One region of the Halobacillus sp. ABD4_316 genome, then DNA from elsewhere that is predicted to be linked to it. Evidence: riboswitches for the same ligand, from Rfam matches in the RefSeq annotation. Region 1 holds a riboswitch; the other holds the start of a gene.
The links. Region 1 has a riboswitch for cyclic di-GMP ahead of sda (sporulation histidine kinase inhibitor Sda). Riboswitches for the same ligand answer to the same signal wherever they lie in the genome.
Positions count from the first base shown of each region.

Region 1 (10,761 bases):
CGACCGGGCAGACGCCTGTCATGCAGTATCATCACGGATTGATGATGTCGATATTGAAAGGAAAAGCCGACATTGCGAAAGCGGTCAATGCCACCGTCATTGGTCTGGATGAAGCCCCGCGCGGCTATGAGGAGTTTGATGGGGGAGCCGCTAAGAAATTCGTACTGGATCCCCATAATCTGATCCGTACGTAAAAATGAAAACGCATCCCTCAGTGGAGAGGGATGCGTTTTTTATGAGATAAAAAAGCTGGACATCTGTTCTGCAGCTGTCAGGATCCGACTTTGCGGTACTCTTCCGCCATCGGAAGCTCCTTTCCTTGTGTGAATCCGCTGATGATGACGACAAGACCGATGTTGCAGATCAGGCCGAGGATGCCTGGGTTAATATCCAGCGGTGTAGTCGGTGCGACGAGCTGGAAATAATAGTTCACGACTGTACCGGTGATCAACCCTGTAATGACCGCGGGTTCTGTGACTTTTTTCGAATAGAGCGCTCCGTATACGCCCGGGGCGAACTGGACGATCGATCCGTATGCACCGAGCAGGAGGGCAATCAATCCTTGGCCTCCAAAAACAGTAATTACATAGGCGAGTCCACCAATGACAAACACACCGATCCGCATGATTAAAAGGGTGGTTTTGGAGGAAAGATCACGCTTGATATTCTTTACAAACCCGTCGGTAAATTCGAGGGAAGCGCTGTGAGTGATGGCATCGGCTGTACTCATGGCTGCTGCCAGGGCACCGGCTCCGACAAGGCCGTACACCCAGCCTGGCAGGGTAAGGACCGTCGTGATCAAATAAGGGAGAATTTCGTCGGGTGATCCGATTTGGGACGGATCAATGACATTGACAGCTGAAAATCCGACAAACAACAAAGGAATCAAGAACAGGGCGAATACAGGATAGACGAGTACCGTCTTCTTTATCGTCCGCGCTTTTGTGGCATAGGATTTAGAAAATAAATGCGGCCACATAAGAAAGCCGATGGTGGAAACGAGAATCGTCGTCGTATAAGCCATCGCACTCATCGTCGATCCTTCGGCACCGATCTGAAGGAAGCCCGGAGCGGTCTCTGTTAAATTCCTGAACATATCAGGAACACTGCTGTGCAGCTGATTCACAATCGTCAATCCGACCGTCCAGGAAATGACGATCATGAGAATGCCCTGGAAAACATCTGACCAGGCGGCAGCCCGCAGACCGCCGGTCGCCACATAGACGACGACAATGCCGTAGGACAGCAAGGCACCGAGCCAGAAAGGAATACGGCCCTCAGTCATAATGCTGAAGATATAGGCCATGCCTTTCATCTGAGTCGCCAGATACTGGATCGAAGCGAGCAGAGCGATGATTCCGATCATCATGGCCAGTATGCGGCTGGAATAACGCAGCTGCATGAAGCCGGCGACGGTATAAATGTTATGTTTCCGTCCGATCCGGCCGATTTTCGGACCGATAATATACCACGGTAAAATAGCAAAAGCGGTGTAGGTGATGATATAAAGCGCTGGAGCCCCCCGGGAGAAAGCCCACCCTGGAGCCCCGAGAAAGGAGAAGGCACTGAAGACGGCTCCTCCCATTAAGAACCACATGACGAAAAGACCGAGATTTCCTTTAGCTGTCGTGAATTCTTCCAGAGACTGCTTATCCTGATTGCGGCCGGCAAGCACACCGATCAATAAAGCGATCACGAGATAAGCAATCATCATAATCATTGCAATCTGCCACTGAGCCATTTACTGGACCCCCTTTTCGTCTTTGTCCGGATCCAGACGGTAAAGGAATAGTACAATGACAAAGGTGATCAAGATCCAGAAAATCACCCAGAATACCGAGAAGGGGAGGCCCATAATGAAGGGGGTCTCCCGGTTCCCGATGGTGAAAAGCGGGAAAACCATCAACAGGAAAGGAATGCTTAATGAAAGGCAGTAAATTTTTATAAAACGTTGTTTACTCAATAGACGTCCTCCTTTTGCAATGTATATACGGTTTTTCCATTCAGGGTGGTGTTTTCCACCTGTATGCCGGGAAGCTCGGAAACAGGACAATTCATAATGGAACGATCGAGGATAATAAGGTCGGCCGCTTTGCCTGGTTCCAGCGTTCCTTTCCTGTGTTCTTCATGCGAGGCGTAAGCGCCGCCCCACGTATAAGCCCGGATCACTTCCTCAAGTGGAGAGGCCTGGTTTTCTCCTATGATCCGGCCGCTTTTACTGCGCCTGGTAACCGCTGCATACAGACCGTAAAAAGGATTTGGAGTGGTAATCGGACTGTCGGAACCAACGGCGTATGGAATGTGTTGATCCGTATAGCTTTTTAATGGGAACATATGGTTGATGCGTTCTCCGTAATCATGCTCATAGCCGTCGCCGAATTCATAGAGGAACGATGGATTCGGAATTGGAACCGCTCTGGTATTTCGAATCCGTCTGACGAGGTCGGAAGGTGCAATTCCTGCATGCTCAATCCGGTGGCGCGGGGAGGATGCTGGTGCATGATCGAGCGCTCGCTCAATGGTGTGCAGCATCATATCCACGGCTTCATCGCCCATCGCATGAGCGGTGATCTGCCAGCCACGATGGTGGGCCTCCAGAAGTGGTCCGTCCAGTTGATCCTGGGAGAGGTATAACATTCCTCTGTCTTCGGGGTCGCTGTTATAGGGGTCTCTTGTTCGGCAGGTAGGACCGCTGCTGCTCCCATCGATAAACAGTTTCGCGGGTCCAATTTTGAACCATTCATCCCCAAGGCCTGTTGAAATGCCGCTTTCCAGTCCTGCGCGGACCATTTCCGGAGCGTTGGACAGGGAACCGTACAGTGCATAGATGCGCTGCTTCACGATGCCTTTCTGGACAGCCTGCTGTAAATAGCGGATATGCTTCGTCCCATAACCGCCGGCGTCATGAACACTTGTAATGCCGTAGGATAAAAAGTCCTGAGAAGCAAGCGCCAGTCCGTGAAGTACCTCTTCTTCGCTGTAATCGGCGTGCTGAAAGACAGTCATATGAGCGGCTTCCAGCAGCAGGCCGCTCAACTGTCCGTCGATTTTGTGGTAAGACCCGCCCGCCGGATCTGGAGTGGAATCCTCGATTCCTGCCATCTCCAGGGCTTTGCTGTTTACGCAGGAGATATGCCCGCACGTCCGCACGACTATGATCGGATGGGAGGTGGACACTTTGTCCAAGTCCCACCTCGTTAGATGCCGGTTCTCAGCCAGTTCGTTTTGATTGTAGCCCCATCCCCGCACCCAGTGACCATCCGGGGTGTTTCCAGCCCTTTCTTTCAGTGCCTTCAGAACGTCAGGAATCGTCGGGGGTTTTTTACAATTGACACCGAGGGCATTTGTTCCGTAAAGCTCGAGGTGGGCATGAGCGTCAATGAATCCGGGCATGAGCGTTCTGCCCTTCAGGTCGACAACCTCTGTATGGGCGCCGGCGGTTTTCATGATTTCGTCGTTCGTTCCCGTTGTGAGGATGCTATCCCCCTGGACGGCCAGGGCCTCATACACATGGAAATGTTCGTCCGCTGTGACAATTTCTCCGTTCATAAAAATTTTGTCTGCCTGCATACGTGCCACCTTTCTAAGCTCCGGAAATTTCCACCGCTGTATGATAAAGCAGCTCCACACCTTTTTGTAAATCTTCCATTTCTGCGTATTCCAGCGGGTTGTGGCTGATCCCTTTTTCACAGCGGACGAAGATCATGCCGTAATCACTGATATAGGACATAAACAAGGCGTCGTGAAACGGACCGCTCATGAGGGTTGGAGATTGATAACCAAGCTCATCATCGTGTTTTTTCATAATCTCTTTAATCCAGTCCGCGCAGTAACGGGGATCACTCTTGGTATCTTCTGTAATGGAGTACTCGAGGTTGTGTTCTTTACTCGTTTTCTCAATTAATTGATAGAGTTTTTCTTCCAGGCGGTTTCTCGCGTCCAGGTCGATGTCCCTCAAATCAATGGTGAACTCGACCTTTTCGGCAATGATGTTTCTTGAATTCGGGAAATTCTGGATGCTTCCGACCGTTCCTACGGTATTTGGTGTTCCTTCCCTGCGGACAAGTTCATTGAATTCTTTTGTAATGATGGCAGCCCCGAGCATGGCATCCTGTCGTAAATGCATCGGTACAGATCCGGCATGGCCGGCGAAGCCTTCCAGAGTCACCGTAAGCCAGATCGGCCCGGAGATGGCTGACACGATGCCTACAGGCTTATCCTTTGATTCAAGGACAGGCCCCTGTTCAATATGAAGCTCTAAAAAGGCTTCAATATCGCCCGGCTTGTAGACGGGACTTTCCGATACATCCGGTTCGACACCGAATTCCCTTAAAGCTTCGAGCCGGGTCATCCCGGTTTTATCTTTCCGGAGTATCTCCCCTTCCTCGAGCTGGCCGATGAGGCCGCGTACACCAAATACACCTTTGTTGAATCGGGAACCTTCTTCATCAGCAAAGCAGATCACTTCTATCGTGCGAACCGGCTTTATGTTTTGCTCTTTCATTGTATGTACAACTTCAATCGCTCCAAGAGCTCCGGCGGTCCCGTCAAAACGGCCCCCGTACGGCTGGGAATCAATGTGGGACCCCATCATGAGAATAGGCTGATCAGGCTCGGTGCCCTCCATACGACCGATCAGATTGCCGAAACCATCAATCCTTGTCGTCAGCCCGGCTTCTTCCATCCATCCTTGTACGACATCAACCGCTTTCCGGTCATCCTTGGAATGGGCGAGCCGGTTGACGCCCGTTTCTCCAATTTTTCCGATCTCCGCAAGTGTCATGAGATGGTCTTTATACCTGTCCTGATTGATCTGCAACAATCATCGCCTCCTTTGTTTTTATCACTATATCAACATCTGAATTGTCTGACAATTAACATAACGTAAAACGATGTTGGATAATGGTGGAAGTTGTGGCTGTTCTTTTTGTCAGGCATAAAAAAACCCTCCGGCAGGTCCGGAGGGGAAAGGATCAAAAGGTGAGCGTCTCGCCATCCTCAGGGATGTGAATAGACGGATAACCGCTCGTATAAGACTTCAACTCTTCTCTCGTTAACAGGCAGTGGTTCAGGGATTCCATGTGCACAGCGAGAATCTCAGACTCCGGTGCCGCCTGGGCGGCAGCTGTGACATCTTCTTTCGTCATCGTTATCGGCCCGCCCTCTAAAAATTGAGCGGCACCCGCGTTCACGACGATCACATCAGGACGGCGGGAGGACAGCGTCTGTTCGACTTCTTCATACCAGACCGTGTCCCCGGCAATATAAAGACTTTTTTCACCTTCTGCTTCAAAAAGGAGACCGGACACCTTTCCTGTCATAGCTGTCATTTCTTCCGACCCGTGCCGTCCCGGGGTACGGGTAATGCGGATCCCTTCCATATCCACGCCATTTTGGAAGGAGTGGACGTGGGTGAATCCGGCGTCCTGCACCGCACTCACATCTTCTTCATTTTGAGCGAACAGGGGCGTTTGCTTGGGGAGAACGTCCTTTGCTTCCTCATCAAAATGATCAGGATGAAGATGAGTGATGAAGACAGCGTCCACATCGGTCAGACTTTGGGCATCGACAGGCAGGGGGGCGGTCGGGTTCCTTAAATCCTGATGGGGCGTATCCGGGAAAGCCGGCATGGCTCCCTGTGAGGAAAGGAATGGATCGATTAAAAAGGTTTTTCCTCCATAGCTCACCAGTAATGTTGCATTTCGAATCAGCTTGATTTTCATAAAGGCTTCCTCCTTTTATCTCTGTTGACAATAGCGTACTATGAAGGGAAATAGGAGTACACCATATTAATCAAGTGTTTGGCTGAAAAGAGTTGAAATATGAAAGGAAGGCAGAAGTCATGGACAAAACGGATGAGAAAATTATAGAAGAGCTGAAGAAAGATGGCCGGATGACGATGAAGGAGCTGGGTGCACATGTCCATCTCACAGGACAGGCCGCAGCATCAAGAGTCTTGAAATTAGAAGACGAAGGGCTGATTGAATCCTATACCGTCCGCGTGAACGAAAAGAAGATGGGCTATCCTGTCCACTGCTTTTTGAATATCTACACAGACAGCCTGAATCATCAGCCTTATTTTACATTTCTCGAGAACCATCCATCATTCGTAAGGAATAATTATAAAATCAGCGGGGAGGGGTGCTATTTATTGGAATGCCGTTTTCCTTCCAATGAGGTCCTGGATGAATGGCTGGTAGAACTCAATCAACGGGTGAGCTATAAATTATCCATTGTCATCCGTAGCTAGAGGAGCATTCAATGGAGAACCCCCTGTCTTTCAACTCCCTGCAGATAAGGGAAAGGAAGTCTTGATCCAGTCCCATCTCAGCAGCCTGACGGTAGGTCAGAAGGAGAAGGGGGTCCGACAAGGTCTTGATCGACGAAGCGTTCAGGTGAACGAAGTGGTTTTTGTTATCGTCGCTGCTTTCCATAGGACGCGGGGGTGTTTTACTCATGGTTATGCCTCCTGAGCGGAGCCGGTTGCACTACTCACTCCCTGTGATTCAAGTGCCCACATTAGAAATCACAGTTCATCGTGTCTCGTTTATTTTATTTTGATACGTATACCCTTCCTTTCACAAAAGGAAACGACCTGAACCGCAGAATCTGTTTCTTATAATCGTCGTTGTTTATACTCTATTATTACCACAAAATGACTGATTTTGTAATAGGAAGAAAGACCATAATGTACAGGTTTGTACATGTTTTGTACATCTTCTTTTACATAGGGGGGACAATTTTCATAGACAAATCTGTTAGGAAATGTCGATAATAGAACAAAGGGATGCAAAAAGGAAAAGAGGGATAAGAGTGTTTGTGATCATTCAGGAATTTTTTATTAATATCTGCATCGTCATTGCCCTCGTTTTTATGTATCTGCAGTTTCGATGGACGAAGCTGCTGCCTGCGGTTTCAAAACAGAACAGTCAGTGGATCGACGGGGTGGCAGGCGGATTGCTTGGCATGCTGCTGATGTACTTTTCCATACAAGTGACTGAGCAGACGATTATCGATCTTCGTCACCTCCCGGTCATCCTTCTGATTTTATACATAGGCATCCGCCCGGCTTTGTTGAGTGCTGTCATTATTGCTTCCGGACGTTTGTTATACGGGGTCAATCTTTCTTCAATGGCCGCTGTCATCTTAATGATTTTCTTGTTCATCGGTTATATGTGGCTGTACCGGAAGCTTCATCACAGGGAGAGCCCGCTCGAATCCTCCTTTCAAATGCTGCTCTGGTCGAACATCGTCTTTTCGATTGTCATTTCCTTGGTGGTCAGAGACTGGGGCACACTGCAGTTTCTCATTCCCATCTACTGGCTGATTTCATTTATCGGTGGGATGCTGGCTTCCTACCTCGTCCATTACCTGCGGAGGTCTCATTATCTTTTTAAAACGTATGAAGAGCAGTCATCCGTCGATTATTTGACGGGATTATATAATGTAAGGGAGTTTGACCGCCTCTGGAACGATAGTGTGAGGAACGCCGTGGAAAAAGAGGAAGCGTTGACCCTGCTTGCCATCGACATTGATTTCTTTAAGCGCGTGAACGACACCTATGGGCACGCGGCGGGTGATGAAGTGCTGCGCCAGCTGGGGAGCACCTTGAATGAAATAACCCGATCCTTTGATATCGTATCCAGAAACGGTGGAGAAGAGTTCACCGTTATCCTTTTGGACTGCAGCAACGAAGCCGGCAGGGCGAAAGCAGAGAAAATTCGGCGAACGGTAGAACATCAAGCGTTTCTCCTGCCTGATGGAGAAAAGATTTCCATTACGGTCTCTATTGGGGTGAGTACATATCCTGACCATGTGTCGACAGCGAAGGAACTATTGGAAAAAGCGGATGAGTCGTTATATGAGGCGAAACACTCGGGGAGAAATAAAGTCATATCTGCATGAAAAAGGATGCCTGTGTCAACCTGTTAGAGTTGACCATTTGCCATGTAAAGGGTCACCGCTTATCGGTGGATGAATGCCGCGGGCACGCCCTCAGCTGACTTGGTCAGGAAGGTCGCCTCCCCAAGTGGATCTTCGGCCCGTGCTGTTCCCGCAGGCATCACCACTGAACGCTCCTCGTTCCGACGCTAGAATAGAGAGAAGAGAGACTGTGCCCTATGCAGGTTCGCAGATTCAAAAGAACGGCATGGGCTGCGCTATGGCCGCTTGCGTGGAAAACAAAAAGGGAAAGAACAGGCGCCGATGATGGCTGCCTGCTGGAATATGAAAAAGATTGTCCTCCATCCAACAAGGGTGAGCGGGGTAAAGGAGAGTCTTTATCGATGTTAAAGAACTCCCAAGGAGCGGTGCCCCTTCCACTCCTGCGGAAGAACGAGTGGTCCGAGATCGCCGAGCGTGGGTGTTGCGAGGAAGCTCGGGCCCTCGTCCGCGGAAAGGGAAGGGGCTTTCGCTCCTGGCGGTAAGAAAGAAAAAAGCTTGTAAAGAAACAGGGGTTTCTCTACAAGCTGAGGATGCCTGTGAGTCAGGCATCCTTTTTATTTTGTTATTTGTTCTAAACGATTTAACAGGTCATCAAGCTCCTGGGAGATTTTGAGGAGTTCTTCATAGCTGCGTCCATCTTCATAGGCTTCATACATTTCAGCCCGGACGCCTTCGATCTTTTCATTCAGGTTTGACAAAAACGTTGTATTCAGCATAAGAGACCTTCCACTATAGTGGAAGGTCTGATTCATAGTGATAGATTATACAGAAGGTTACAAACTTCTACAAATTTTATGTCCCTTTGATCTGTTTTTTATCGGCTTTATACATCAGCCAAAGGGCGGCGGTTAGAAGGGCGAATGTTGTGATACGCTCTCCGTCCAGGGGAATTCGAAGCCCGCCGAACCATCCGAAGTGATCGATCAGCATTCCGGTGCCGAGCTGTCCGATGATGGTGGCAATGTTGGTGGCCATGACACCGATCTGTGGAACAGCGAGGACGGTCAGAAACATGTAACCGACACCGAACCACACGGCGCTCAGCTGCCAGGCGGGAGCCTCCAGAATTTTCATAACGTCGCCGCCGCCAAAGAAAAGGACGAGCAGAGCAAGCATGAGAGCCCCTGTTATAAAAGTGAAAAAGGTCGTTTCATACGTGCCGGATTTTCTGCTTAATGCTCCATTGATGGAGCTTTGTGAACTGAGTAGTGTGCCTCCCGCCACGGAGGCTGCGAGAATGAACAGGCCCATAAGAACCCTCCTTTAATAAATGAGAAACAGTGAAATGGTCATCAGGACGACAGCAAAGATTTTTTCTTTAGGAACAGGAGCAGCCCGGCTTCCGAGCCATCCTCTCGATTCAATCAGCAGACTCATAAGCAGCTGTCCGACAATGACGCTGATCATGGCCGCGCCGACACCTACAACGGGGATGGCAAAAATTAAAACCGTCAGATAGATGATACCCAGCAGTCCACCGGTCATCTGCCACCGGGGTGCTTCGGCTGCGGCAGAAAGTCTTCCTTTACCAAAAAAGAGTACAATAAGTCCAAGTATGATGGATCCGGCTGCGAAATTATAAAAGCTGCTTTCAAGTTTTCCAATGGTCTTTCCGAGTTCTCCATAAACAGCTCCTTCGATACTGAGGGAAATGCCTGCCATCAGAGCAATGAAATAAATCCAGATTTTCATAGGAAAAGTTCCTCCTTTGAACTCATATCTACATATCTAAAATTATCGATATATAGGTGGTAAAAAAAGAGCTTACAGCTCTCTTTTTATAAATTCCGCGACTTCCTCAATTTTTTCCTCACGTCTCCGGTAATAGGTCCATTTGCCATGGCGTTCGGATTCCAGCAGGCCGGCATGCTGCATCATCGCCAGGTAGTGGGAGACGGTTGACTGCGAAAGGGCGGCTTTTTCCTGAATATCTCCGACGCAGACGCCGCCTTTTTCATTGATGTTCTTAGATAGATGAGCGGTCGGCTTATCGAAGTGTTTTTCAGGATTTTTCAACCACATAAGCATATCCAATCTTGTCTGGTTGGCTAATACTTTAAAGATATCGATGTAATTTTTCATAGGCCTATATTAATCGAGGATTATCGATATGTCAACGACCGTGCCTTTCAACGGTTCTCTTATCATAGAGAAGTGGCATGTTTCTATTTCTTCTACATACCCTACTAGTAACAAGACTAGACGAGGAGTGATCACAAATGGGTTTCACATATGGGAAAACAGAACTGATCCACGAGCTGCAGGCGCTTTTTGCAAGGCATAACGTTCGTTCCGTTGAGGTGAAAGAACCGGGAACCTTATTTTTAGTAGAGGCCGATGGCTCCCTTTCCATCGGTGTGAGGGCCGCCATCACGTCATTTGAAGAGAAACCAGGCGCCAAAGGCAGTCGGTTTAAAGTGATCCAGGGGAAGAAAAAAACCTGAACCCAGTTATGAAAGGGGTTCAGGTTTCTTTTTATTTGGCTTTTTTCCAATAGGCTGCTTCCTTACTTGAACGGAGAGGTGGGAATGTATCACCGCTGCTGAGTTCGATATGTTTTTCATCTTCTGTAACGTTATTGTTCTTGCGGCCATCGGCTAAACCATCAAATTCATACGTACCTGATTCCGGAGCTTTTTCGCCTGTCTTATAACGATCTGCCATGTGTATACATCCTTTCCATTTAATGATTTCCTGTGCGCACATTAGCTCTATAGCCGGGTTTTCTTCCTGTTAAACCAACTTGGATAAAAATGGGTATTATGTCGTATGTGCATCCCTGAGTGCGTGATGATTGACATATTCAACGAAGACGAT
Region 1 covers NZ_JBSWZA010000004.1:272,496-283,256, forward strand. The annotation lists gene fdhA (formaldehyde dehydrogenase, glutathione-independent) at 1-194, shown strand, start outside; gene ACXAJH_RS16560 (sodium:solute symporter family protein) at 272-1,741, opposite strand; gene ACXAJH_RS16565 (DUF3311 domain-containing protein) at 1,742-1,963, opposite strand; gene ACXAJH_RS16570 (amidohydrolase) at 1,960-3,570, opposite strand; gene ACXAJH_RS16575 (hydantoinase/carbamoylase family amidase) at 3,584-4,819, opposite strand; gene ACXAJH_RS16580 (MBL fold metallo-hydrolase) at 4,974-5,723, opposite strand; gene ACXAJH_RS16585 (Lrp/AsnC family transcriptional regulator) at 5,843-6,250, shown strand; gene sda (sporulation histidine kinase inhibitor Sda) at 6,237-6,458, opposite strand; cyclic di-GMP riboswitch class II at 6,469-6,552, opposite strand; gene ACXAJH_RS16595 (diguanylate cyclase) at 6,814-7,905, shown strand; partial or broken gene ACXAJH_RS16600 (IS5/IS1182 family transposase) at 8,128-8,292, shown strand; gene ACXAJH_RS16605 (Spo0E family sporulation regulatory protein-aspartic acid phosphatase) at 8,499-8,660, opposite strand; gene ACXAJH_RS16610 (DMT family transporter) at 8,737-9,195, opposite strand; gene ACXAJH_RS16615 (DMT family transporter) at 9,208-9,636, opposite strand; gene ACXAJH_RS16620 (ArsR/SmtB family transcription factor) at 9,709-10,026, opposite strand; gene ACXAJH_RS16625 (hypothetical protein) at 10,164-10,388, shown strand; gene ACXAJH_RS16630 (YjzC family protein) at 10,420-10,608, opposite strand.

Region 2 (10,761 bases), on a different contig from region 1:
ATTGTTTGATGACACGAGCATTGACGACTTCCTTTTTCGTACGTAAAGGATTTGACAACAAATAAGCATTCCTGCATTGTCTTCTCTCCCTTCCTGATTCACACCTATATCATAATTGATAACGATTATCATTGTCAATAAAAAATAAAACGCACAGTCCCCCTGTACGTTTATTCCGTATGAAAGTGTCCGTCCTGGAGCTGTTTTTTAAAGAATGACGCTTTTTTACTGAGCGCCTGCTTTTTCTCTTCCGTCTGCTTATTATAGCCGCCCGCGGATGAGCTTCTGCTATTTAAATATCATTCTCCTTGTCTACATCCGCAGCGATCGCCCGTTTATGACACAGCTGATTGCCGAGAATCCACCTTGTTTTCCTCCCATCCCCTCTGTCATTCAGCTTTCCGGAACGCGATCCCCCCATTAACCCGGACGGGCCGCTTGACTCTTTCCAACATCTTCAAAATAGACTACACTGTCATAAAAAAGGAGGGATCTCTGTGAAACCAACAGCATGGATGCTCCTTGAACTTCTCCGTATTCTCCTGCTGCTTCCATTCATTGGAGCAGTACTCTGGTCTACCGTGCTTGGACCGCTTTACGAAGCTGTCGACGTTCATGATCCATACAGAGTGGTTGGAGCAGCCGGCGTATGGGTCTTTTTATTTATTATATATAGGAATTACCTTCAATTCAGTGGATGGTACAAAGGAAGAGAAAGACGGAAGCTTCCACGCGGTGCCTTGATCACCCTTACGGTTGTATCCCTGCTCATGACTATCGGTCCACTTTTCTTAGGATTGAATGGATTGTGAAGAAATTTCAAAAAAGAGGATACCCTTTGACGGGTATCCTCTTCAGACCGCTGGGATCATCCCCGGCAGTTTTTGAATAATTATTATGCAGGCAAGAGGAGATCGGCCTTCTGGATCTCCGGAACCGCCGGTCTCTACGCTTTTTTCAACAATCCGTTTTCCAGACAGAACGCCAGCAGCAGCTCCTTATATCCATGCTCCTCAAACTGGATTCCGATCTGATCCCCGCCATATTCGGAAATGATGCCCGCTCCGAATTTCCGGTGGGACACCTTCAACCCAAGCTCCATCTCCCCTTCCTTTAGCAGCGATTCATCTGATAAGTCGACAGCCGGACGGACCGGAGCCTTTTTCTTCTTCTCCCCTTCCGGCTGGATAATGCGGCGGACATTCATAAGAAAAATGGACTCTGTAACCCGCTCACTGCCTTTATAGTTATAGGAAAGGAGTTCAAGATGAGAGCGTGCCCGCGTCATGCCGACATAAAACAACCGGACCGCTTCCTCCATCGGCGCGCGGTCTTCACTTCGATACCGCTCCATGTCATCCTTGGAGGGCACCACCCCGTTAATAAGGTCGATCATATAGACATTGTCGTATTCCAGCCCTTTAGCACTGTGGAAGGTCGTCAGAGTCAGGGGAGCTTTATTTTTGTTGTACTTCGACGTCTGAATCAGCTGTTCAAGGTGTTTCAATCTGTCTGCAAAGCCCTTTAATGAACCGAGACCGTGGGCAATTTCCTCAAGGGTGTCCAGAATGCCGAATAGATGCTCCGCATTGAAGCCGAAGTTCTCACACATTTTCGTGACCGCCTTGTCATAACCGAGCTTATCCCGGATCATACGAATGGCCTTGCCGGGCTCCATGGTGTTCATTTCATGGAACCTCTTTTTCGCCTGAGCGAGATTTTTGTCTTGATACGAAGGGATATCCTCTTCTCTCAACACATCAAAAATAGAGGTTGAGAGGTGTGTTCTCTTCAAAAAAGCGATCTGCTTTTTCGTGATATAGCCGTTGAATTTCGTATGAATCCGCTCCAGGATATCCACCCGCTGATCATTATAGCTGAAGCGCATGAAGTTCAATATATCTTCAACGATCCAGTGCTTGAAAAACTTGGCATCAATATCCTTCATATAAAAATCGATACCGGCCTTATCAAGCTTGTCTGCCAGTGGAACCGCTGATGAATTGTTCCGGTATAAAACAGCCGTTTCCTCCCCCGGTGAGGCTGCTTTCACAGCTTCCGCGACATAGGTCAGCTGCTGATCATAATTGCTGAACGTCTGCATCTGGATGGGGGCGTTGGACGGATTTTCCGTAAACATCTGCTTCGGATAGCGGTTTTTGTTCCGTTTAATAAACTGATTGGACGCTTCCACAATTTCCTTCGATGACCGGTAGTTCTGCGACATCGTCATCACGGCAGCATCCTCATAAACCTTCTCGAATTGAAGCAGCTTCGTTACGTCGGATCCCCGCCACATGAAAATCGACTGATCATCATCCGCCACGACACATAAGTTGTTGTGCGGACGCGCCAGAAGCTCCACGATTTCATGCTGGACCACACTGTTATCCTGACTTTCATCGGTCAGCACATATTCAAAGCGGCTCTGATAACGGCCCAGCAGTTCTGCATCTTCTAAAAGAAACTGATGGGCGTACGTAAGCATATCGTCAAAATCGAGCAGAAGCCGATCAGAAACCTGCTGTTTTTTAAACCGCTCGTACTCTTTATACATATCAGCCGCCCGCTTCACCTGACACGAAACCTTCTCCAGCTCTTTCCCTGCCAGCATCCGGTTTTTCACGAAGCTGATGTAAGTCATGAGTTCATCCATTTCATCCTCTGACATCTGCTTCTGATGAATGTCCTCATAGATCTTTTTCAAAATAAACTTTTTGTGGAGCGGTACGTCCGGGCCATGAAAACCCTTTTTGAGTTCTTCATCACTGACACTCCCCTCGACCAGCTGGAAGGCCTCCCCTCTTTTCTGGAGAGTTTCCCGAACGACTTGAAAGGCGAAGCTGTGAATCGTTGAGAAGTGCACCTTTTCATTCGTGAGGGAAGAAAAAAACCGGTCAAAACGATCGGACATGTCCCGGGCCGATGCTTTACTGAAAGTAATCGCCATGATCCGCTCCGGCTTCACCTTTTTCTCAAGAAGCAGGTAGCCGATTTTCATATTCAGTGTCGTCGTCTTCCCGGATCCCGGTGATGCCAGCAGGAGCAGCGGGCCGTCTGTGTGAAGAACCGCCTGCTTCTGGACATCGTTCAGTTTTACTCCCGTGTGTTGTTCCATGTTTGTGAAGAAATCCATATGTTTGTCCCTTTCTGTTCAGGAAAGAAAAAATAGATGGAAAAAGGCCCGCGCCCCTTTTCCATCTACATTTTCCATCATCATTGTTGTTCCATTATACCTCCTTCACCCAATCGATTCCAGATGATTTTCTTCCCTCTTTTTACATGAGATGACCGAAGAAGAAACATACTATCAGGGACAAGGAGGTGGAGAACGATGGCGAAGAAAACAAAGAAAAACCAAGCAGAGCAGAAGAACCAAAAAGGGTTTGCTCCAAAACAGGCCGATGTAGAGTTTTCTGAGGAGTTCGGCAGTGCTGCTGCGAATGAAGCTCATCAGAAAGAAGCGAAAAAAGCCCGCAAATCCAAAAAAGCAAAACAAGATAACTAAATGAATGTAGAGGATTTCCCTTTTTCAGGGGAATCCTCTTTCTATAGTTGGAGGTTATTATGAAACGTACAGGTCTACTTACCATCATTATTTTTTTCTCCCTCTCCACAGCACCTGTCTCTGCAAGCGTCCTCTACACAGTGAAGCCCGGGGACAGCTTATCGAAAATCGCTGCACAGTATGAAACAACGCCAGACCGTTTGAAAACGATAAACGGCATAACGGACAGTTCGCAGATCATGCCCGGGCAGTCCGTGATCATACCTGGGAATGCGTACAACGTAACGACAGGGGATACACTTTGGAAGATTGCCCGGATTCATCAGACGTCCATCCATGCTTTAAAAAAACGAAACAGCATCAGCGGAAGCGTCATCACGCCCGGGCAGAAAATCCATATCCCGCAAAGTCGGAAACAGCCGATTACCGCTGGAGCATTTTTCATTCCGGGCAGCCCAGTAAAAAATCAACAGTCCATCGACTATTATGGGGATTATTTATCTGCCCTCGGCATGTTCGAATACCGGCCGGACGAGAGTGGAGAACTCAGCCGACTGAACGGTGAAGACTCCATATCGCGCACATGGAAAAAAGGCCTGATCCCTCATGCCACCATCACTAATTTAACTAAAGAAGGCTTCGATCCGGATTTGGCCCACCGTCTGCTGTCTAATGAGAAGAAACGAAAAGCGTTGATTGAAAATATCGCCGGCCTCGTGGACGAAAAGCAGTACAAAGGGGTCGTGATCGACTTTGAAAGTCTGCACGAAAAGGACAGGGCTTCTTTCAATACATTCATCCAGCAGCTTTCCACCCGGATTCATAGAATAGGAGGAGAAGTCGGAGCCGCCCTGCCGCCGATGACCGGCGCCTACACCCCTGCCCACCACAAAGCCTATGATTACAACACCATCGGCGGGGCCGTCGACTTCGTTTTTCTTATGACGTACAACTGGCACTGGATGGGTGGGTCGCCCGGCGCCATTGCACCGATCAAGAAGGTGGATGCTGTTATGAACTATGCAGTAACAGCCATGCCGAAAGAGAAAATTTTCTTAGGAATCGCCATGTACGCCTATGACTGGAATACAGAAGATCCTGAAGATGTCCAAGCCTATTCCCAGCAGCGAGCTGTCGATACAGCGATGGAGCACCAACGTCCGATCCATTATGATTTTGAAAAACAAAGTCCGTGGTTTTCCTACACCGATCCTCAGGGCGACATTCATGAAGTGTGGTTCGAGGACGCCCGGTCCATACTGGCCAAATACAGACTCGTGAAAAAATATGATATCCAGGGTGTCGGCGGCTGGAAAACCGGTCTCGATTTCCCTCAAGCCGGCTTCCTGCTTAAAGAAGAATTCACCATAAAAAAACGGTGAAACGCCGCACTTCCAAGCTATGATAAAATGAAAGAATCATAGAGGTAGGAGTGGGATTGATGGATAAAAAAGACATAGCCGGGATCCGGAAACAATTGAAGGTCGACAATGATCTGATGAAGATATCGAATATATTCAACGTCTATATTATGAAGGAATCAACAGACATCTATCATCATCAAAGCCAGCCGTTTGAAATGCTGGACCGCGACCAGCAGGAGCTTTTTATGACCAACTTCAAAAAAGTGCTCACAGGCCAGCTCGATGAAAAGCTGTTCGAACTGAAGTTCAACCAGGAGGCAGAGAATTCCAGCCAGTTCATTCTGCACCGCGGACTCTTGAGCCGGAACGTAGAAGACTGGAAACAGGAAATGCTCGCCATGACGGAAAAAATGATCAAGGACCATCCGTATGAAAAAGATGTCGTCATCACTTTCATACGGGCCGAATACTTAAAACCGACGAGACGACGCAGTGAAGAATCAGAAGAGAGTGACCGCGATGCCGTGTACTCCAACCCGTTTATTCTCTGCAGCGTCAACCAGACGGAAGAGCCGAAAAAGGAAATCCAGTTCGACTATGTTGAAAAAGAATTCAAGTACAATATCCAGGTCGATCCGGTTATTGACTTGAAGCACCCGCTGACGGGATTCATGTTCCCGAGCATTACCGAAGGAACCTCTGATGTCAACCACGTGCTGTACGCCGCCGGCAAAGCCAACGAACCGGACTACTGGTTTATCGAGGATGTCTTAAACGGCGAAGAGATTATGACAGCAAAAGAAGACAAAGCCGTATTTGAGGAAGTCATCCGCGGTGTCGTCGGGGATCAACTGAGTCCATCCACCCTCGCCAATGTATATGGGGAAATCAATAAAGTGGTCGAGGAAAATGAGGATGATACCCCGCCAAAGCTTGATTACCGGGACGTGGAACGGGTATTGAACCAAAGCGGCGAGCAGGTCGAAGGCGAAAAAGTGAAACACGCCTTTCAAATGATCACAGACAACGAAGGATACGAGCTGAAAGCCAGCAGTATCGTTCCTAAATACAAGACGAAATCCATCAAAATCAACACGAAAGTGGCCAACATCTCCATCAGTCCCCAGGATCTGGAGTTTGTCAGACAGGTCAACTACAAAGGGAAACGATGCATTATGATTGAAATTGAAGAAGATGCAGAAATTGACGGATTTAAAATGCTGCCGGAGGCCTTCGGAAACGAACCCTCCTGAAAAAAAGGAGTGGACACGCGTGTCCACTCCTTTTTTTCTTTTTTACCGCCAGGAGCGAAAGCCCCTTCCCTTTCCGCAGGAGTGGAAGGGGCGCCACTCCTTGGGGATTCTTTAACATCGAAAAAGACTCTTCACCCAGCACAGCTGGATGCAGGACAATCTTTTTCATATTCCGGCAGGCAGTCGTCATCAGCGCCTGTGCTTTCCCTTTTTGTTTTCCACGCAGGCGGCAACAGCGCAGCCCATGCCGTGCTTTTAAATCTGCGAACCTGCTTCGTGCACAATCTCTCTCCTCTATATTCCAACGTCGGCACGAGGAGCGTTCGGTGGTGATGCCTGCGGGAACAGCACGGGCCGAAGATCCACTTGGGCAGGCGGTCTTCCTGACCAAGTCAGTGGAGGGCGTGCCCGCGGCATTCATCCACCGATAAGCGGAATGTGACCTTTTACACGACAAATGGATAACTCGAACTGGTTAACACAGGCTTTTTCTACAGCCAAAGGGAGTGGACGGTGACGTCCACTCCCTTTTTTATTCTTGTCCGACAAGCTCCCGCTTGGAGGCATTCTTCTCTCCCGTATAGCCTTCTGGATTCTGCTTCCGCCAGTTCCAGGAGTCCACACACATATCATCAATCGTCTTCTCTGCCTGCCAGCCCAGCTTCAAATGAGCTTTGGCCGGGTCTGCGAAGCACTCCGAAATATCTCCGGAGCGGCGCCCCTCTATGGCATAGGGAACTTTACGGCCGGAAGCTTTTTCGAAAGCCTTCACGAGCTGAAGAACACTGTATCCTTCACCTGTTCCAAGATTATACGTTTCGATTCCAGTTTCGCCTGCTGTCTTTTCCAACGCATGCACGTGTCCTCTCGCAAGGTCCACGACGTGAATGTAATCTCTTACTCCTGTCCCGTCAACCGTCGGGTAATCGTCACCAAACACCTTCAATTCAGGGAAATGACCGACAGCCACCTTTGTAATATAAGGCATCAGGTTGTTCGGAATCCCTGAAGGATCCTCACCTATGCGGCCACTCGGGTGCGACCCGATCGGATTAAAGTAGCGGAGAACAGATATACTCCACGATTCATCAGAGACATATAAATCCTGAAGAATTTCCTCAAGCATCAGCTTCGTACGGCCATAAGGATTTGTGGCCCCAACCGATGCACTCTCCGTAAGAGGAAGAGAGTCAGGGGTGCCATACACGGTGGCGGATGACGAAAAGATCAGCTGTTTAACATCAAATTCCTTCATCACTTCACACAGCATCAACGTCCCCGTAATGTTGTTATGATAGTACGTCAGCGGCATAGAAACCGATTCACCGACCGCCTTCAGTCCTGCCAGATGAATGACAGCTGTAATATCGAAGTCCTTGAAAACCTCTCGTAAAAGGTCCTGATCCCGCAGATCCCCTTCTACAAACGTCAACGTCTTCCCTGTCAGTTCCTGCACACGCAGCAGGGATTCGGGGTGGCTGTTCGATAAGTTGTCCAGAACGATAACCTCATGGTCCCTCTCCAATAATTCAAGACAGATGTGGCTGCCTATGTATCCGGCCCCGCCTGTAACTAAGATCATTGCCTCTCCTCCTCTATCAATCTCTTACCTTGGAATGTACAGGAAAATTAAGGATATGTCTACTATAAAAGGAAAGGAGCCCTCCTTTAGGCTCCCTTATAAAAGTCCTCGATCTGTTCATTTTTCGACATTTTTACGCCATTCAGCCCATTTTTCAAGAAAATTTTTGTATAATAATTACCAAGCATTATAATGGCTGGATTCATGATAATGGATGAACCCGTGACTTTCTGCCAGCCTCTGACTTTTCGACTTCTGAGAGAAGGAGACGGTCAGTATTTCCAAACCTGTTTCCTGACGAAGCTGCTTCAAATCCTGCATGCGGTCCAGGGACCATTGATCTTTCGCAACCGAGGAGTAATTGTAATTCTCCCACATAATGCCGTCTACATAAGGATACGTTGTGGTCGACAACGTGCCGAACCCCCAGTTTTGAATAAGGGACAAGGAAGGGTACTGACGCCGGATTTCCTGCAGGAAGACGGCCATGCCCGCACGCTGGTCATCCAGTACATCGGATCCGCAGTGTTCGTTATCGATATTGCCGACAGTATCTAAAAAGACACCGTCCAAACCCTTATCAGCCACCTGCTTCTCAATCTCAGCCAGCAGCACCTGCTGATAATGATCAGAGGTGATATCGGTCAGATAAGAATCCCATTCCGGATAATAGACACGCTCACCGTCCCGGTGGAAAAAGTCGGACTCTTCAAGCTGACTGATCAACGCCGTATTCCAGTTATCAGCTTCCATGGTGTTGATATACCCATACACCAATGTCCCGGACTGCTGAATCGTTTCAATCTGGCTTTTAGTATAGAACACCGGTTCAATCATGACAGCATCATACGCCTGCATCTTATTCAAGACTGCTTCGGTCGGAGAATCATAATAAATTTTATAGGACTGCACATTGGAAAGTGGATGAGAAGATTGTGCAGAAGTAGATAGAGGGGAAAGTACAAGACCAGCGGCTAAAACAACAAGAAAACTCCGTTTCATTTTTGTGAGTATACCCATAATACGCCTCCTGATTATTCAGAGAGCGGCTGTGGCATTGCAGACTGGCAGTCGGCTCCTGTGAGGAACTACGACCCATGTCTTTGCGCCCTTATCTTTCGATAAGTTTGCCTTTCTCTATTCAATTTTATCCACATTATACCACAGGTTTAACATGTTAAAGTATTTTAAATCCACATGGAGGTGATTGGATGTTCTACCAACAATCCAGTTTTATCCGGAAGTTTATTGAACTGATCCTCGTATTTTTTGTATTGGGATTCCTTGATCAGACGTTGGAATGGAACATGCTGGAATGGACGCTTAACCCTGTCTTCTTTGCTGTCCTATTGTTTTCCCTCAGATACGGTCTGAATTTTGCTCTTTTGAGCTTTTTTGCTGCACTATTCTATCATGTGTATGACATGTATCAGCGGGACGGGGACTTGTTTCTCTTATTCTATGATCCCGCCAATTATTTATCTCTCCTCTTCCTACTCCTGACCGGCGTCATTACAGGGCTGTACAGCACGTCCTTCCGGGAGAGATATGAGAGTCAGCAGTATGTGCTGAAGGAAACGAAGGATGAAAATGAGGAACTAAAAACATCCTTAACCGCTCTGGAACGGTCTCAACGGGTCATGCAGGCAAAAGTCCTTGATTCCGAGTACACGCTTTCCAGGATTTACGAAGTCGGAAAGACGCTTGATCAGCCTTCTCCAGAACTTGTCCGAAACGAGGCCGTTACGATTATCGGAGACCTGTTTGAGGCGGAAGACTTAGCTGTCTATCATGTCGACTCTTCTAAGAAATCACTGCGCCTCCGCGTTCGAAAAGGAAATACCGAACGACTTCCGCAGACGATTTTCATTGATGATGCGGCCTCGATTTTCTCACGGGGACTGAAGAACAAAACCATTACTTTAAAGACGGTTGATGATGAAGCCGATGCTCCAGTGCTGATCGGACCGATCGTCTACAATCAGGACGTACGGGAAATCCTCGTGATTGATCAACTTGATTTTGCCAAACTGACAAAATATGAAGTTCAAATCCTCTCTCTCGTGCTCGACTGGATGGCCAACCGGATCGAAAGAGCTGGAGAGTATCTTCGTAAAGAAGAAGAGCAGAAGATGTATCCAGGCACAAGTATTTATGATAAGGAAGCTTTTGACGAACTTGTTCAGCTTCAGGAAAAACGAGCGGAGAAATACGGGGTGCCTTATAGTGTCGTTTCCATCGATGTCAGCCCTTACAGGGAAATGTCGGTCGTGGAAGCAGAAATCATCCTGCGTGCCTACTTGAGAGAATTGGACATTATGGGCTACGACCAGACGGAGCAGCATTTCCACTTCCTGCTTCCAGGTACGAGCTCCGAGAATGCATCCATCGTCGAAGAGCGGATTTACAAAGCACTCGATACAAAAGGCGGGATTTACATTGGTTAATTTCCAGGAACCCTACTGGCTGATCTTTTTCTATGTTATTCACGGCCTCGCTATTCTGATCGTTTCCCTGCTGCTTCGAAAAAGGATGCATGATGACAAAAAAGGAACCGTCACATGGCTCGCCATTACGAGCGTATTCCTCCCGATCATCGGAGAGCTTCTCGGACTGGCCGCCTGGCTGGCTGCGAAAGCGTCCGGCAGCAATCACATGATTGATGATTACGATGATTATGTCACATTCACGCCGTTGAATCTTGAATACCTGCGTTATGAAGCATCATCAAGCATGGATTTATCGCCCATCAGCGATGCCCTTTTGAGGAACGATGGCGTCAACCAGAAGGAATTGATTGTCAGTCTGATCAATTCCGATATCGCCAATAAAGGACGGCACTTGAACCTCGGCCTGACCCACAACAATTCAGAAACCGTCCACTATGCAGCTACAACCATGAACGTGCTGTCCAGCCGGTTTGAAAAAGAACTGGAACATGCCAGAAAAGAATTGGCCCCGGAAGCACCCATGTCTTTCGAGCGTTTATGCAGCGTGTACGAACGTTATCTGGGAAGTGGTATTCTTGATGAGAACGGACAGGCGCGGCTCGAG
Region 2 covers NZ_JBSWZA010000003.1:267,042-277,802, forward strand. The annotation lists gene ACXAJH_RS13885 (hypothetical protein) at 1-77, opposite strand, end outside; gene ACXAJH_RS13890 (hypothetical protein) at 498-812, shown strand; gene ACXAJH_RS13895 (ATP-dependent helicase) at 947-3,136, opposite strand; gene ACXAJH_RS13900 (hypothetical protein) at 3,335-3,508, shown strand; gene ACXAJH_RS13905 (glycoside hydrolase family 18 protein) at 3,568-4,890, shown strand; gene ACXAJH_RS13910 (DUF4317 domain-containing protein) at 4,950-6,125, shown strand; gene galE (UDP-glucose 4-epimerase GalE) at 6,658-7,707, opposite strand; gene ACXAJH_RS13920 (glycoside hydrolase family 191 protein) at 7,885-8,727, opposite strand; cyclic di-GMP riboswitch class I at 8,763-8,849, opposite strand; gene ACXAJH_RS13925 (GAF domain-containing protein) at 8,919-10,154, shown strand; gene ACXAJH_RS13930 (tetratricopeptide repeat protein) at 10,147-10,761, shown strand, end outside.
Region 2: another riboswitch for cyclic di-GMP. It lies ahead of ACXAJH_RS13920 (glycoside hydrolase family 191 protein); the one in region 1 lies ahead of sda (sporulation histidine kinase inhibitor Sda).